Regions from separate parts of the Streptomyces sp. NPDC005492 genome, predicted to be linked through region 2. Evidence: riboswitches for the same ligand, from Rfam matches in the RefSeq annotation. Region 2 holds a riboswitch; the other holds the start of a gene.
What was found. A riboswitch is a leader RNA that binds a small molecule or an ion and turns the genes downstream of it on or off. The one in region 2 is predicted to bind S-adenosylmethionine.

Region 1: another riboswitch for S-adenosylmethionine. It lies ahead of thrC (threonine synthase); the one in region 2 lies ahead of ABZT04_RS39505 (aminotransferase class V-fold PLP-dependent enzyme).

The regions. Positions count from the first base shown of each region.
Region 1 is NZ_JBEXDX010000001.1:78,233-84,772, reverse strand. Features, by position in the region: gene groL (chaperonin GroEL) at 1-144, opposite strand, end outside; gene ABZT04_RS00425 (cold-shock protein) at 466-672, opposite strand; gene ABZT04_RS00420 (MoaD/ThiS family protein) at 1,104-1,379, opposite strand; gene thrC (threonine synthase) at 1,376-2,680, opposite strand; SAM riboswitch class I at 2,698-2,844, opposite strand; gene ABZT04_RS00410 (glucosyl-3-phosphoglycerate synthase) at 3,027-3,971, shown strand; gene ABZT04_RS00405 (trehalose-6-phosphate synthase) at 4,087-5,487, shown strand; gene otsB (trehalose-phosphatase) at 5,876-6,540, opposite strand, start outside.
Region 2 is NZ_JBEXDX010000051.1:47,437-53,976, reverse strand. Features, by position in the region: gene ABZT04_RS39515 (ubiquinol-cytochrome c reductase cytochrome b subunit) at 1-1,029, shown strand, start outside; gene trpD (anthranilate phosphoribosyltransferase) at 1,162-2,226, shown strand; SAM riboswitch class IV at 2,303-2,419, shown strand; gene ABZT04_RS39505 (aminotransferase class V-fold PLP-dependent enzyme) at 2,546-3,919, shown strand; gene ABZT04_RS39500 (hypothetical protein) at 3,930-4,643, shown strand; gene ABZT04_RS39495 (Lrp/AsnC ligand binding domain-containing protein) at 4,640-4,921, opposite strand; gene ABZT04_RS39490 (rhomboid family intramembrane serine protease) at 4,918-5,703, opposite strand; gene ABZT04_RS39485 (hypothetical protein) at 5,864-6,103, shown strand; gene ABZT04_RS39480 (NYN domain-containing protein) at 6,156-6,540, shown strand, end outside.

The sequences.
Region 1 (6,540 bases), on a different contig from region 2:
GATCGTGGGGGCGCCCCACTTCTTCTCGAGGACGACGTTGCGGCCCTTGGGGCCAAGGGTGACCTTGACGGCGTCGGCGAGCTGGTTCATCCCGCGCTCGAGACCGCGCCGTGCCTCCTCGTCGAACGCGATGATCTTGGCCATGTGAAGTGGTCCTCCCGGACTGGGGTGGATTGCTCCGGACCGCGCTGGCGCCCGCGACGGACGGCCTGCCTGCCCCGTGGTTCCTTGCACCACCTGGCCTGCGGGCCTCACCCACCCGGTCCTTCGTTATCACTCTCACCTTCAGAGTGCTAACGCCAATGATTAGCACTCGGCATGGTCGAGTGCAAGCGGCTCCCGGGTACTGACCCCCTCGTACCGGCCTCCGGCATGCCGAAGGGCCCGCACCCCGGGGAGTGACCCCGGAGGTACGAGCCCTTCGGTGGGAACGAAGAACGTCGCTGCTGTTAGTCGGCGCGTGCTTCAGCCGGCCGCGAGCTTGACCATGTCAGCCTGCGGCCCCTTCTGACCCTGCGAGATCTCGAAATCGACCCGCTGACCCTCTTCCAGGGTGCGGTAGCCGTCCATCTGAATCGCGCTGTAGTGGACGAAAACATCCGCACCACCGTCGACCGCGATGAAGCCGTACCCCTTCTCCGCGTTGAACCATTTGACGGTGCCCTGAGCCATGCCTAACTCCCCTATTACTGGCCCTTGCACGGACCCGCACTTCGCGGATCCGGGTCAGACCTCACCCCCCACAGGATTGGGGGCGTGCGCCGGAACGCGTCGACCGCGGCCGAATGTATCCGTCCAACTGCCGTCTGCAACAGGTCAATCCGACGAGAATTCCGGGCAGGACCGGTCGGGAATTTACGGAGAATTCGCCCGACTTCAGGGCAAGTCGGGCCCCATAAAGAGAACATAAGGCGCAAAAGACCTGCACACTTTGGCTACTTCTCATCGCATGCGGAGCGGGTACTCATATGCGTCCGGCATGCGGAGTGGAGCGCGTTCCCCAACTGTACCGTGCTCAATCATAGAGAATTGCCCCCTCCGCTTCTCTCGCGGAGGGGGCAATTCAATGAACTCTTGGTAACCGTCATTACCCAGGGTAATGATCAGCCCCCGGCGACCGCCGGAATGATCGAGACGCCGGCCCCGTCCGGAGTGGCCGTCTCCAGCCCCTGCTCGAACCGCACGTCGTCGTCGTTGACGTACACGTTGACGAACCGCCGCAGCTTGCCCTGGTCGTCCAGGACGCGGGCGGAGATGCCGTTGTGGTTCTTCTCCAGGTCGGTGATGACCTCGGCGAGGGTGGCGCCCTCGGCGGCCACTTCGGCCTGGCCACCGGTGTAGGTGCGCAGGATGGTGGGGATGCGGACGGTCACGCTCATGCGAGGCCAGCCTCTCGGAAGGAGTCGAGGTTCGGGCGGATGGTCGCGGTCAGACCGGTGCCGGCGACCGCGTCCAGGGTCTTGAGGCCGTCGCCCGTGTTGAGGACGACCGTGGTGAGAGTCGGGTCGAGCAGCCCGTTCTCGATCAGCTTCTTCGTCACGCCCACCGTCACCCCGCCCGCGGTCTCCGCGAAGATGCCCTCGGTCCGCGCCAGCAGCTTGATCGCGTCGACGACCTGCTCGTCGTTGACATCCTCCACCGCCCCGCCCGTCCGGCGCGCGATGTCGAGCACGTACGGCCCGTCCGCCGGGTTCCCGATGGCCAGCGACTTGGCGATCGTGTTCGGCTTCTGCGGGCGTACGACGTCGTGTCCGGCCTTGTAGGCGACGGACACCGGCGAGCAGCCCTCGGCCTGGGCGCCGAAGATCTTGTACGGCTTGTCCTCGACCAGCCCGAGCTTGATCAGCTCCTGGAGCCCCTTGTCGATCTTCGTGAGCTGCGAGCCGGAGGCGATCGGCACGACCAGCTGGTCCGGGAGCTTCCAGCCGAGCTGCTCGCAGATCTCGTACGCCAGGGTCTTGGAGCCCTCCGCGTAGTACGGCCGCAGGTTGACGTTGACGAAGCCCCAGCCCTCGCCGGCCGGGTCGCCGATCAGCTCGGAGCAGAAGCGGTTCACGTCGTCGTAGTTGCCCTCGATGCCGACCAGCTCGCCGCCGTAGATCGCGGCCATGACGACCTTGCCCTGCTCCAGGTCGTGCGGGATGAACACGCAGGAGCGGAAGCCGGCCCGCGCGGCGGCGGCGCCGACCGCGCCCGCGAGGTTGCCGGTGGAGGAGCAGGAGAGGGTGGTGAAGTCGAAGGCGCGCGCGGCCTCGATGGCCTGGGCCACGACGCGGTCCTTGAAGGAGTGCGTCGGGTTGCCCGAGTCGTCCTTCACGAAGAGCTTGCCGGCGTCGACGCCCAGCTCGCGGGCGAGGTTGTCGGCCTTGACGAGCTTGGTCCAGCCGGGGTTGATGTTCGGCTTGTCCGCCACGTCCGCGGGGACGGGCAGGAGGGGCGCGTAACGCCAGATGTTCGCGGGGCCCGCCTCGATGCGCTTGCGGAGCTCTTCGGTGTCGTAGGCCGAGAAGTCGTAGGCGATCTCCAGCGGGCCGAAACACTCCTCGCAGGCGAAGACCGGGCCGAGCGGGACGCGGTGGCCGCACTCGCGGCAGGAAAGCGCGGCGGCGGGGCCCAGATCGACGGGGTTCGCGGCGGTGTCCGCGGAGTTCGTGGTGCTTGCGACAGTCTGCGCAGCCATGGAGGCGAGGCCCTTTCTCCTCATCTTCCTCACGGCGCATCTCGCCGTGAGACGGATTTGGCACCTTCCCGAGCCGGGAGCCTCGCCACGTCAACGTGACAAGACCGGCTGGAGGGTTGCCGGGGCTTCAACGGGCCGTATCCCTCTGCCCCTCTGGATGAGCGGTGTTCAGTTGTGTATGCGATTGTCCCGCCGACGTCCCCCGACATGCGATGGTCATCAGCGTTGTTCAAGACTGTAACCGAAGGCCAGGACAGTTGAGTGAGCCGTCCGAACCGCGAGATGGATGGATCACCCACAGTCGGTGATCACCTCTCGCCGAGAGAACGCAGAGGAGCCGCGCAACGTGCTGAAGGAAGTCGAGCACTGGCTGAGCACCCGCTCCTGGTCACTGACCGATCGGCCGCTCCACAGGATTCTCGCCGCGAAGCAGCGCACGGGCCAGTCGGTCAGTGTCGTGCTGCCCGCGCTCAACGAGGAGGCGACGGTCGGCGACATCGTCGCCATCATCCGTCATGACCTCATGCAGCAGGTCCCGCTCGTCGACGAGATCGTCGTCGTGGACTCCGGGTCCACCGACCGCACCTCCGAGGTGGCCGCCGCGGCGGGCGCCCGGGTCGTGCACCGGGACGACATCCTGCCCCGCATACCCGCCGTGCCCGGCAAGGGCGAGGTGCTGTGGCGTTCGCTGCTGGTGACCAGCGGCGACATCGTCTGCTTCATCGACGCGGACCTGAAGGAGTTCTCCTCCGACTTCGTCACCGGGATCGTGGGCCCGCTGCTCACCGAACCCGGTGTCGACCTCGTCAAGGCGATGTACGACCGCCCGCTCGGCGGCGCCGCCGGACAGGGCGGGCGCGTCACGGAGCTCATGGCCCGCCCGCTGCTGAACATGCACTGGCCGCAGTTGGCCGGTTTCGTGCAGCCGCTCGGCGGCGAGTACGCGGGCCGCCGCTCGCTGCTGGAGCAACTGCCCTTCCCCGTCGGATACGGCGTCGAGCTGGGCATGCTGGTGGACGCGCTGCACCTGGTGGGCCTGGACGCCCTCGCGCAGGTCGACGTCGGGGTGCGCAAGCACCGCCACCAGGACGGGCAGGCGCTGGGGCGGATGGCCGCGCAGATCTACCGCACGGCCCAGCTCCGGCTGGCCCGCGGACATCTCGTCCGGCCGTCGCTGACCCAGTTCGAGCGGGGCCCTGACGGTTTCGAGCCGCGCACATACTCCGTGGACACGGAGGAACGGCCGCCGATGGTGGAGATCACCGAGTACCAGTCCCGCAAGGTGGCGTAGCCGGCCGGGGGCGATGCCACGGGTGGGGCCGTATACGGATCCATTCGGTCCGCTGTGGCCCGTCCGGGGCCGTCCGTACGTTTGAGCGTTTGTGGGCCGGGCTAGGTTGTGGCACATGACTTCCACGTACGGTGCTGCTCAGGTACTCGTCGCGTCCAACCGCGGCCCCGTCTCGTACGAGGTGGGCGACGACGGTTCGCTGCACGCGAGGCGCGGTGGCGGCGGGCTGGTGTCCGGGCTGTCGGCGATCGGGCCGGACGCGGGGGCGCTGTGGGTGTGCTCGGCGCTGTCCGACGGCGACCGGGAGGCGGTACGGCAGGGGGCCGGCGAGGACGGTGTACGCATGCTGGCGATCCCGGCCGACGTGCACACCGACGCCTACAACGGCATCGCGAACTCCGTCCTCTGGTTCGTCCACCACATGCTGTACCAGACCCCGCTGGAGCCGGTCTTCGACGCGGAGTTCCGGCGCCAGTGGGCGTCGTACGAGGCCTACAACCGGGCGTTCGCCGAGGCGCTGGCGGAGGAGGCGGCGGAGGGCGCGGTCGCGATCGTGCAGGACTACCACCTGTGCCTGGTCCCCGGGATGCTGCGCGAACTCCGCCCCGACCTGCGCATCGGCCACTTCTCGCATACGCCGTGGGCGCCGGTGGACTACTTCCGGATGCTGCCGGACGACATCCGGGAGCGGCTGCTGCGGGGCATGCTCGGCGCGGACCGGCTGGGGTTCCTGACGCACCGCTGGGCGGACGCGTTCAGTGCCTGCTGTACGGAGTTCGCGGGCGGCCTCGGAGGCACCCGGATCGGCGTCCACGGCCTCGGCGCGGACGCGGACTTCCTGCGGACCCGCTCGCACGAGGCGGATGTCGAGGAACGCATCGTCGCCCTCCGCGAGGAGATCGGCGGCACGGGACGCCGGACGATCGTCCGGGTCGACCGCACCGAACTCTCCAAGAACATCGTGCGCGGCCTGCTGGCGTACCGCCAACTCCTCGACGACCACCCGGAGTTGCGGGAGCGGGTGGTACACGTGGCGTTCGCCTACCCCTCCCGGCAGGACCTCGCCGTCTACCGCGACTACACCGCCGAGGTGCAGCGCCTCGCGGAGGAGATCAACTCCCAGTACGGGACGCCCGGTTGGACCCCGATCGTCCTGCACGTCAAGGACGACTTCGCCCGCTCCCTGGCCGCGTACCGCCTCGCCGACGTGGCCCTGGTCAACCCCATCCGCGACGGCATGAACCTCGTCGCCAAGGAGATCCCGCTCGTCTCCGACGAGGCCTGCGTCCTGGTCCTCTCCCGGGAGGCGGGCGCATACGAGGAGCTGGGCGAGGACGCGATCCCGGTCAACCCCTACGACGTGACGGCCACGGCCAGCGCTCTCTACGAGGCTCTGACGATGCCGAACGAGGAGCGAGCCGAGCGGACGAAGCGCCTCGCCGCGGCGGCCACGGCGCTTCCGCCGGCTCAGTGGTTCCTGGAGCAGTTGAACGCCTTGCGCGATCAGGAGGGTTGAGCGGGAGGGCTGAGCCCCGGGCGGACGGCAGTTGGCCTACGGCTCCACGGACGGACGTCCGCCGCATCGCGCCGACGCGGGGCACGGGGCCGGGCAGCCCGGGGATGACTGGGCTGCCGCGACACCCGGCCCCACCAACGCCCCACCCGATCAGCCAAGTTGAGCGCAGGCGCCGACAGCAGGTCCACGACCGTCGGCCGACGTCCAACGCATCGCGGCGGCGGCCCGGCTCGCAGCCGTCGCCGACGCGAGCCATTGGGCCAGGCACCCGGCCCACGCCCGCACGCACGCCCGCCCGGTCGACCGACCGGGGTACCTGGGCCACTGCGCCGCTCTGGCCCGGGCACGGCGCGCCCTGGCCAAGCCGTCACCCAACTCCCCCGCATGGTCAACCCAGTTGAGCCGCCAACGCCGACAACAGCCCCGCCACCCCGGCCGCCCCGTCCACCATCAGATCCGCCCGTTCCCGAAGTTCCGTGACCTCGTCGCTTCCGCTGCACACCAGGAGGCCCGGGACGCCGTCGGAGCGGAGTTTCTCTACTGCTGCGAAGGCGGGGAGGTCGCCGAGGTCGTCGCCCGCGTAGAGGATGGATTCGGCGGCGGTTTCGCGGACGTGGTCGAGGAGGGCTACGCCCTTGTCCATGCCGGGGGGGCGCAACTCCAGGACCATGCGGCCCGGTTCGACGATCAGGCCGTGGTGGGAGGCGAGGTCGGTCAGGGGGGCGCGGAGGGCGTCGAAGGCGGCCTGGGGGTCGGTGGCTCGACGGGTGTGGACGGCGAGGGCGCGGCCCTTTTCCTCGATCCAGGTGCCCTGCCCGGCGCCGATGCGGTCGAGGAAGCCGGGGAGTTCGGCGCGGACGGCGGCGACCCCGGGGTGCGGGGCGGGGGCGGTGACGGTGCCGCTCGCCGCGTCCCAGCGCTCCGCGCCGTAGTGGCCGAGGACGACCAGGTGTTCCAGGCCGCGGACGCCCGCGAAGCCGCCGTTGCGGACCGCCACTTCGGCCGGGCGGCCGGTGATCACGGCGACGGAGGCGACTCTCGGGGCGAGTGCGG
Region 2 (6,540 bases):
GGCGAGTTCCCGGGCGGCGACTTCGTGGCCCGCTTCTACTCGATCCACATCCTGCTGCTGCCGGGCATCATGCTCGGCCTGGTGGTCGGCCACCTGATCCTGGTCTTCTACCACAAGCACACGCAGTTCGCGGGCCCCGGAAAGACGAACAACAACGTCGTCGGCATGCCGCTGCTGCCGGTCTACATGGCCAAGGCCGGAGGCTTCTTCTTCCTGGTCTTCGGTGTCATCGCGGCCGTCGCGGCGCTCGCCTCGATCAACCCGATCTGGGCCATGGGTCCGTACCGGCCGGACATGGTGTCCACGGGCGCCCAACCCGACTGGTACATGGGCTTCTCCGAGGGCCTGATCCGTGTCATGCCGGGCTGGGAGATCAACCTCTGGGGTCACACGCTCGTCCTGGGTGTGTTCATCCCGCTGGTGATCTTCCCGCTGGTCCTGGTCGCGATCGCGGTCTACCCGTTCATCGAGTCCTGGGTCACCGGCGACAAGCGCGAGCACCACATCCTGGACCGCCCGCGCAACGTCCCGACCCGTACGGCCTTCGGTGCCGCGTGGATCTCGTGGTACTTCGTCCTGCTCGTCGGTGGCGGCAACGACATCTGGGCCACGCACTTCCACCTGTCGATCAACGCGATCACCTGGGTCGTGCGCGTCGGCTTCTTCGTGCTGCCGGTGCTGGTCTTCCTCGCCACCAAGCGGGTCTGCCTCGGCCTCCAGCGCCGCGACCGGGACAAGGTGCTGCACGGCCGCGAGTCCGGCATCATCAAGCGCCTGCCGCACGGTGAGTTCGTCGAGATCCACGAGCCGCTCAGCCAGGACGCGCTGCACACGCTCACCGCGCACGAGCAGTACGTGCCGGCCGCGATCGGCGCGACGGTCGACGAGAACGGTGTCGAGCGCAAGGTGAAGGGCTCCGAGAAGCTGCGCGCCAAGCTGAGCGAGGCGTACTACGGCGAGGAGTCCCAGATCCCCAAGCCCACCGTCGAGGAGTACAAGGAGATCACGAGCGGCCACGGCCACCACTGATCGCTGAGGCGTCGCCACGCCACAGTCGAAGGGCCCCGTCCGAACACCGGACGGGGCCCTTTGCCGTGCCCCCGGCTGGATAGGGTGGGACGCACAACCATCGTTGGACGTACGACACCCAGGAGCGGCCGTATGAGCGCTGTGACCCCCGCTGGAGGCGACACCGCGGCGGGCCGTTCCTGGCCCGATCTCCTCAGTTCCCTGCTGGCCGGACAGGACCTCGGCACCGCCGACACGGCCTGGGCGATGGACCGCATCATGAGCGGTGAGGCGGCGGACGCGCAGATCGCCGGTTTCCTGGTGGCGCTGCGCGCCAAGGGCGAGACGGTCGAGGAGATCACCGGTCTCGTCGAGGCGATGTACGCGCACGCCAAGCCGCTGGACATCCCGGGGCCGGCCGTCGACATCGTGGGTACGGGCGGCGACCGGGCCAAGACGGTCAACATCTCGACGATGTCCGCGATCGTGATCGCCGGTACCGGCGCGAAGGTCGTCAAGCACGGCAACCGCGCCTCGTCCTCGGCGAGCGGCTCCTCCGACGTGCTGGAGAAGCTCGGCATCAACCTGGACCTGCCGACCGAGCAGGTGGCGCGAGTCGCGGAGGAGGCCGGGATCACCTTCTGCTTCGCGGCCAAGTTCCACCCGTCGATGCGGTTCGTCGGCGCGGTCCGGCGGGACCTGGCGATCCCGACCGCGTTCAACCTCCTCGGCCCGCTGACCAACCCGGCCCGCGTCACCGCCTCGGCGGTCGGCTGCTTCGACTCCCGGATGTCGGGGCTGATCGCCGGTGTGCTCGCCGAACGCGGTTCGTCCGCGCTGGTGTTCCGCGGTGACGACGGCCTCGACGAGCTGACGACCACCGCCACCTCCCGGGTATGGATCGTCCGGGACGGCAAGGTCACCGAGGAGTCCTTCGACCCCCGGGACGTCGGCCTCGAACTGGTCCCCGTGGCGGCCCTGCGCGGCGCCGACCCCGAGTACAACGCGGGCGTCGCCCGCCGTCTCCTGGACGGCGAGACGGGCCCCGTGCGGGACGCCGTACTCCTGAACTCGGCGGCCGCCCTGGTGGCCCTGGAGCCGGGGGACGGGCCGCTGGCGGACCGGATCCGGGGCGGGATGGAGAAGGCCGCTGAGTCGATCGACTCGGGGGCGGCCAAGCGCACTCTGGAGCGTTGGGCGGCCGCGACCCACGCATAGCGGTACGGCGGTCGTCGTCCCGCGATCCGGACACGGGTTGCGGGACGACGATCACCTCACGTAAGTTTTCGCGTCAGGTCATGAGTGACAGTCATACGGCCCCGGCCGACTGTCCGGCAACCCTCCGTCCGTGGCGGGGTGCCCCGGGTGAAGACCAGGCCGTAGGCAGCGAGGTCTGCGGCAAGCGCGGGCCCCTCGAAAGACACCAGGGGTCCTGGTCATCGAGGGAGTCCTCTGTGAGCAAGCGAATGCGATAGGGCGTAGAGCCCCGCTTCCGCGTCCCCCTTTCACTTTTCCTTGCCTCTCACAGGAGTGCGCCATGTCTGTCTCCACCGCTGCCGCCACCCGTACCATTTGCAGTGACATTTCAGGGCCGCTGCCCGTTCTCGGCCGGGATGTCACCGTCCCGCTCGTCACCGGCGGCGAGGTCACCTACGCGGCGCTCGACTACGCGGCCAGCGCCCCCGCCCTCCAGCGCGTCTGGGACGACGTGGCCGCTTACGCCCCCTACTACGGCAGCGTCCACCGCGGCGCCGGCTACCTCTCGCAGCTCTCCACCGACCTCTTCGAGAACGCCCGTAGGACCGTCACCGAGTTCCTGGACTGCCGGGCCGACGACCAACTGATCTTCACCCGCTCGACCACGGACTCCCTCAACCTCCTCGCCGCCGCCCTCCCCGCCGGCTGCCAGGTCTTCGTCTTCGAGACCGAGCACCACGCGTCCCTGCTGCCCTGGAAGGACGCCGAGGTCACCTACCTCAACGCCCCGCGCACCCCGCGCCAGGCCGTGGACACCTTGGAGCAGGCCCTCGCCGCCCGTGACCCGAAGGGCCCGGCCCTGGTCTGTGTCACCGGCGCCTCGAACGTCACCGGCGAGCTGTGGCCGGTCCGTGAACTGGCCGCCGCCGCGCACGCCCACGGCGCCCGGATCGTCCTGGACGCCGCCCAACTCGCCCCGCACCACCCGGTGTCCGTCCAGGACCTGGACGTCGACTGGGTCGCTTTCTCCGGCCACAAGCTGTACGCCCCCTTCGGCTCCGGTGTCCTGGCGGGCCGCGCCGACTGGCTCCAGGCCGCCGACCCCTACCTCGCGGGCGGCGGCGCCAGCCGCAAGGTCAGCCGGCGCGAGGACGGGGGAGTGGACGTGGAGTGGCACGACAGCGCCGCCCGGCACGAGGCCGGCTCCCCGAACGTCATCGGCGCCTACTCCATCGCGTCGGCCTGCAAGGCGCTGACCGAGGCCGGCTTCGACACACTGGTCGCGCGCGAGCGACACCTGATCGAGAAGGTGCGCGCGGGCCTGGCCGAGGTCCCGCAGGTCAAGGTGCTCTCCCTCTTCGGCGACGACGCCCCGCGCGTCGGCGTCATCTCCTTCGTCGTCGAGGGCTGGAACAGCTCCCACTTCGCCGCCGCCCTCTCCGCCGAGTACGGCATCGGCGTCCGCGACGGCCTCTTCTGCGCCCACCCGCTGGTGCGCACCCTGCTCGGCAGTGACCCGCAGACCCAGGGCGAGTGCGGCGCCCCCGAGGCGGCCCCCGGTGAGAAGTCCCTCAACGCGATCCGGGTGAGCTTCGGCGCGGGCACCCCGGACGAGCACGTGGAGCGTTTCGTGACCGCGGTGACGGAGCTGGTGAACGACGGCGCGAAGTGGAACTACCGTACGCAGGACGGCCGTTGCGTGCCCGCTGTGTGACGATCGTGCGGTGGGGATTCCACCGGGAGTGAGCGGGGCGGCGGCCGCCGAGGGCCTGGGCGAGCCGCTGATCGAGGCGGTCGTACGGCGCGCGCCGCGGCTCCTGGGGGGCAGGCCCGTCTATCTGTACGAGGAGGGGTTCGTTCTCGTCCCCGGTGCGCGCGTCCGGCGCTGGGCGGACGTGACGCGCTGGCGCTCCACCATGGACCTGACCCTCAGACTCGACGAGCAGCACGGCATCGCCTGGTACACCTTCGGCCACCGGCATCTGCTGCGGTTCGGCGACGAGGTCGAACAGGGCTTCGTCCTCGACGAGTGGCAGACCCTGGAGCCGGACGAGGAGCGCCCCGAGAACCAGCGGATACGGTCCGTCGTCGACCATGTCCGGCAGCGGGTGGCGGACGCCCAGGTGCCGGGGATGCTGGACCGGCTGGAGGCGGGCCGGCAGGTGACCTTCGGCCCGCTCACGGCGGACGCGCACGGGGTGTTCGTCCCGGGCGGGCGACTGGCGTACCGCTGGGCGGAGATGCGGGAGCCGCGGCTCGACATCGACCTGCCCGACTGGTCCGTGCCGTCGTCCTGGTGGCAGCAGCGCCGGGACGCGCGCCTCCTGCTGGAGGGCAGGGACGGACGCGGCGATCCGCACCGCACCGAACCGCCGGCCTGGGAGGTCGTGAACTGGTGCGCGCTGGTCACCCTGTGGCAGCGGCTGCGCTCCAGCTAGGAGTCCAGCCCGATCGCGAACGCCGCCTCCAGGTCGTGCTGGGAGTACGTCCGGAACGCCACGTGTGTGTCCGTCCCCTCCACCCCGGGGATCTTGCTGATCCGGCCGGGGATGACCTCGGCCAGGTCCTCGTGCTGGCGGACTCGGACCATGGCGATCAGGTCGTACGTACCGGTGACGGAGAAGACCTCGCTCACGCAATCCAGCGCGGCGATCGACTCGGCGATCTCCGGAATCCGGTCCACGCTGGTCTTGATGAGGACGATCGCGGTGATCACGGCTGGTTCTCTCCCTCGGGGACCGTTGCTGGGGCGGCTTTCACTCTAGTCGCCCGCCCGTCTCCCACCACCGCCCTTCCAAGGCCGCCCTTCGGGCCCTTCTTTTTTCCGAACCGGACCCACGCGTAGCAGAAGCCCAGCGTGAAGCCGACCAGGTGGGCGAGGTACGCCACCCCCGAACCCTGGGCGGCCTGGCCCGCCGCGAGCCACTGCAGGGACACCCAGAACGGCAGGACGACCCACGCGGGGAAGCGCAGCGGAAGGAAGAAGAGGAAGGGGAGGAGACTCGTCACGCGGGCCCGGGGGAACAAGTAGAGGAACGCCCCGAGGACCGCCGAGATCGCCCCGGACGCGCCGACCAGTGACTGTGCGGAGTCGGCGTTGGCCACCGCGTAGCCCAGCAGCGCCAGGTAGCCGAAGCACACGTAGAACAGGATGAACTCGACCCGGCCCAGCCGCTCCTCGGTCATCGCTCCGAAGACGTAGAGGAAGAGCATGTTGCCGAGCAGATGGACCCAGCTACCGTGGATGAAGAGGGCCGTGACCGGGGTGAGGGCCTCCCGTGTGGGGCTCGCGAACAGGTCGGCCGGTACCACGCCCCAGTGGCGGAAGTACGCCCGCTGGACGCCGAGCAGGGCGTCCCCGGTGCCGTAGGACGGGACGAAGCCCGAGGCCGGGCCGAGGACGAAGATCAGACAGCACAGGGCGATGAGGGCGAATGTCATCGGTGCCGAGGTGTTCCGGATCGTCCGGACACCCGCTGTTCCCCAGTTCCTGATCATGGATACAGAGCATGACGTAAGGGGACACGGTCGGACAGAGTGCCTCGCCGCTGTGGACGGCCGAGCGGTGAGTACCCGCCAGGCCGTAGGGTTACGAGCCACGATCGCCGGGGAAATCGGCGATCACGGAACTCGAACAAGAAGGAAGCGGACAGCCACGATGACGGTTCCCCTGCCGACCGCCTCGACGCGGTGGCGCTGCACCCTCTGCGGCAACCTCACGCGCTTCGACGTGACGCGCTCGTCGAAGGTCGTGGAGTACCTCCACCTGGACCTGGCCGGTGAGCCGAAGGTGGAGGAGCGTGAGGTGGTCAGTGAGACCATCGAGTCGGTGCGCTGCCGCTGGTGCAACGCCGTGGATCAGGTGGAACTGGTGGACAGGCCGGGCGCCGACTCCTGAGAGGGAGCGGCCCCGCACACGCGTTGAGAAGACGCAGCTTGGGGTGTGAGGGATGGACGAGAACTCAGGCGGGGGGCCGGGCGACGGCGCCGCCGAGGTGCTCGACCGTCCGCTGCCCGACGGCGTGCGCCGCAGGGTCGTACAGATCGTCTCGGACGGCTTCGGCGGCCTGACGGTCGCCGAACTGCCCACGCAGCTACGGCAGTACGCCCGCTTCGCGCCCAACCGCCGCGCCAAGTTCGCCGGCAACGCCATGGCCGCCGCCCTGGAAACCGATCCACTGTTCCGGCAGCGGATCGGGGAGAAGCTCAGAGAGGCCCAGCCGGAACTCACCGGCGCTCTCGACTCCGGCTCGCCGCCCCCGGCCGCGGACCCGCTCGACGTGGCGGCCGCGGCCTATGTTCTGCGCCCCACCGGCTGGGTGAAGCTGGTGACCG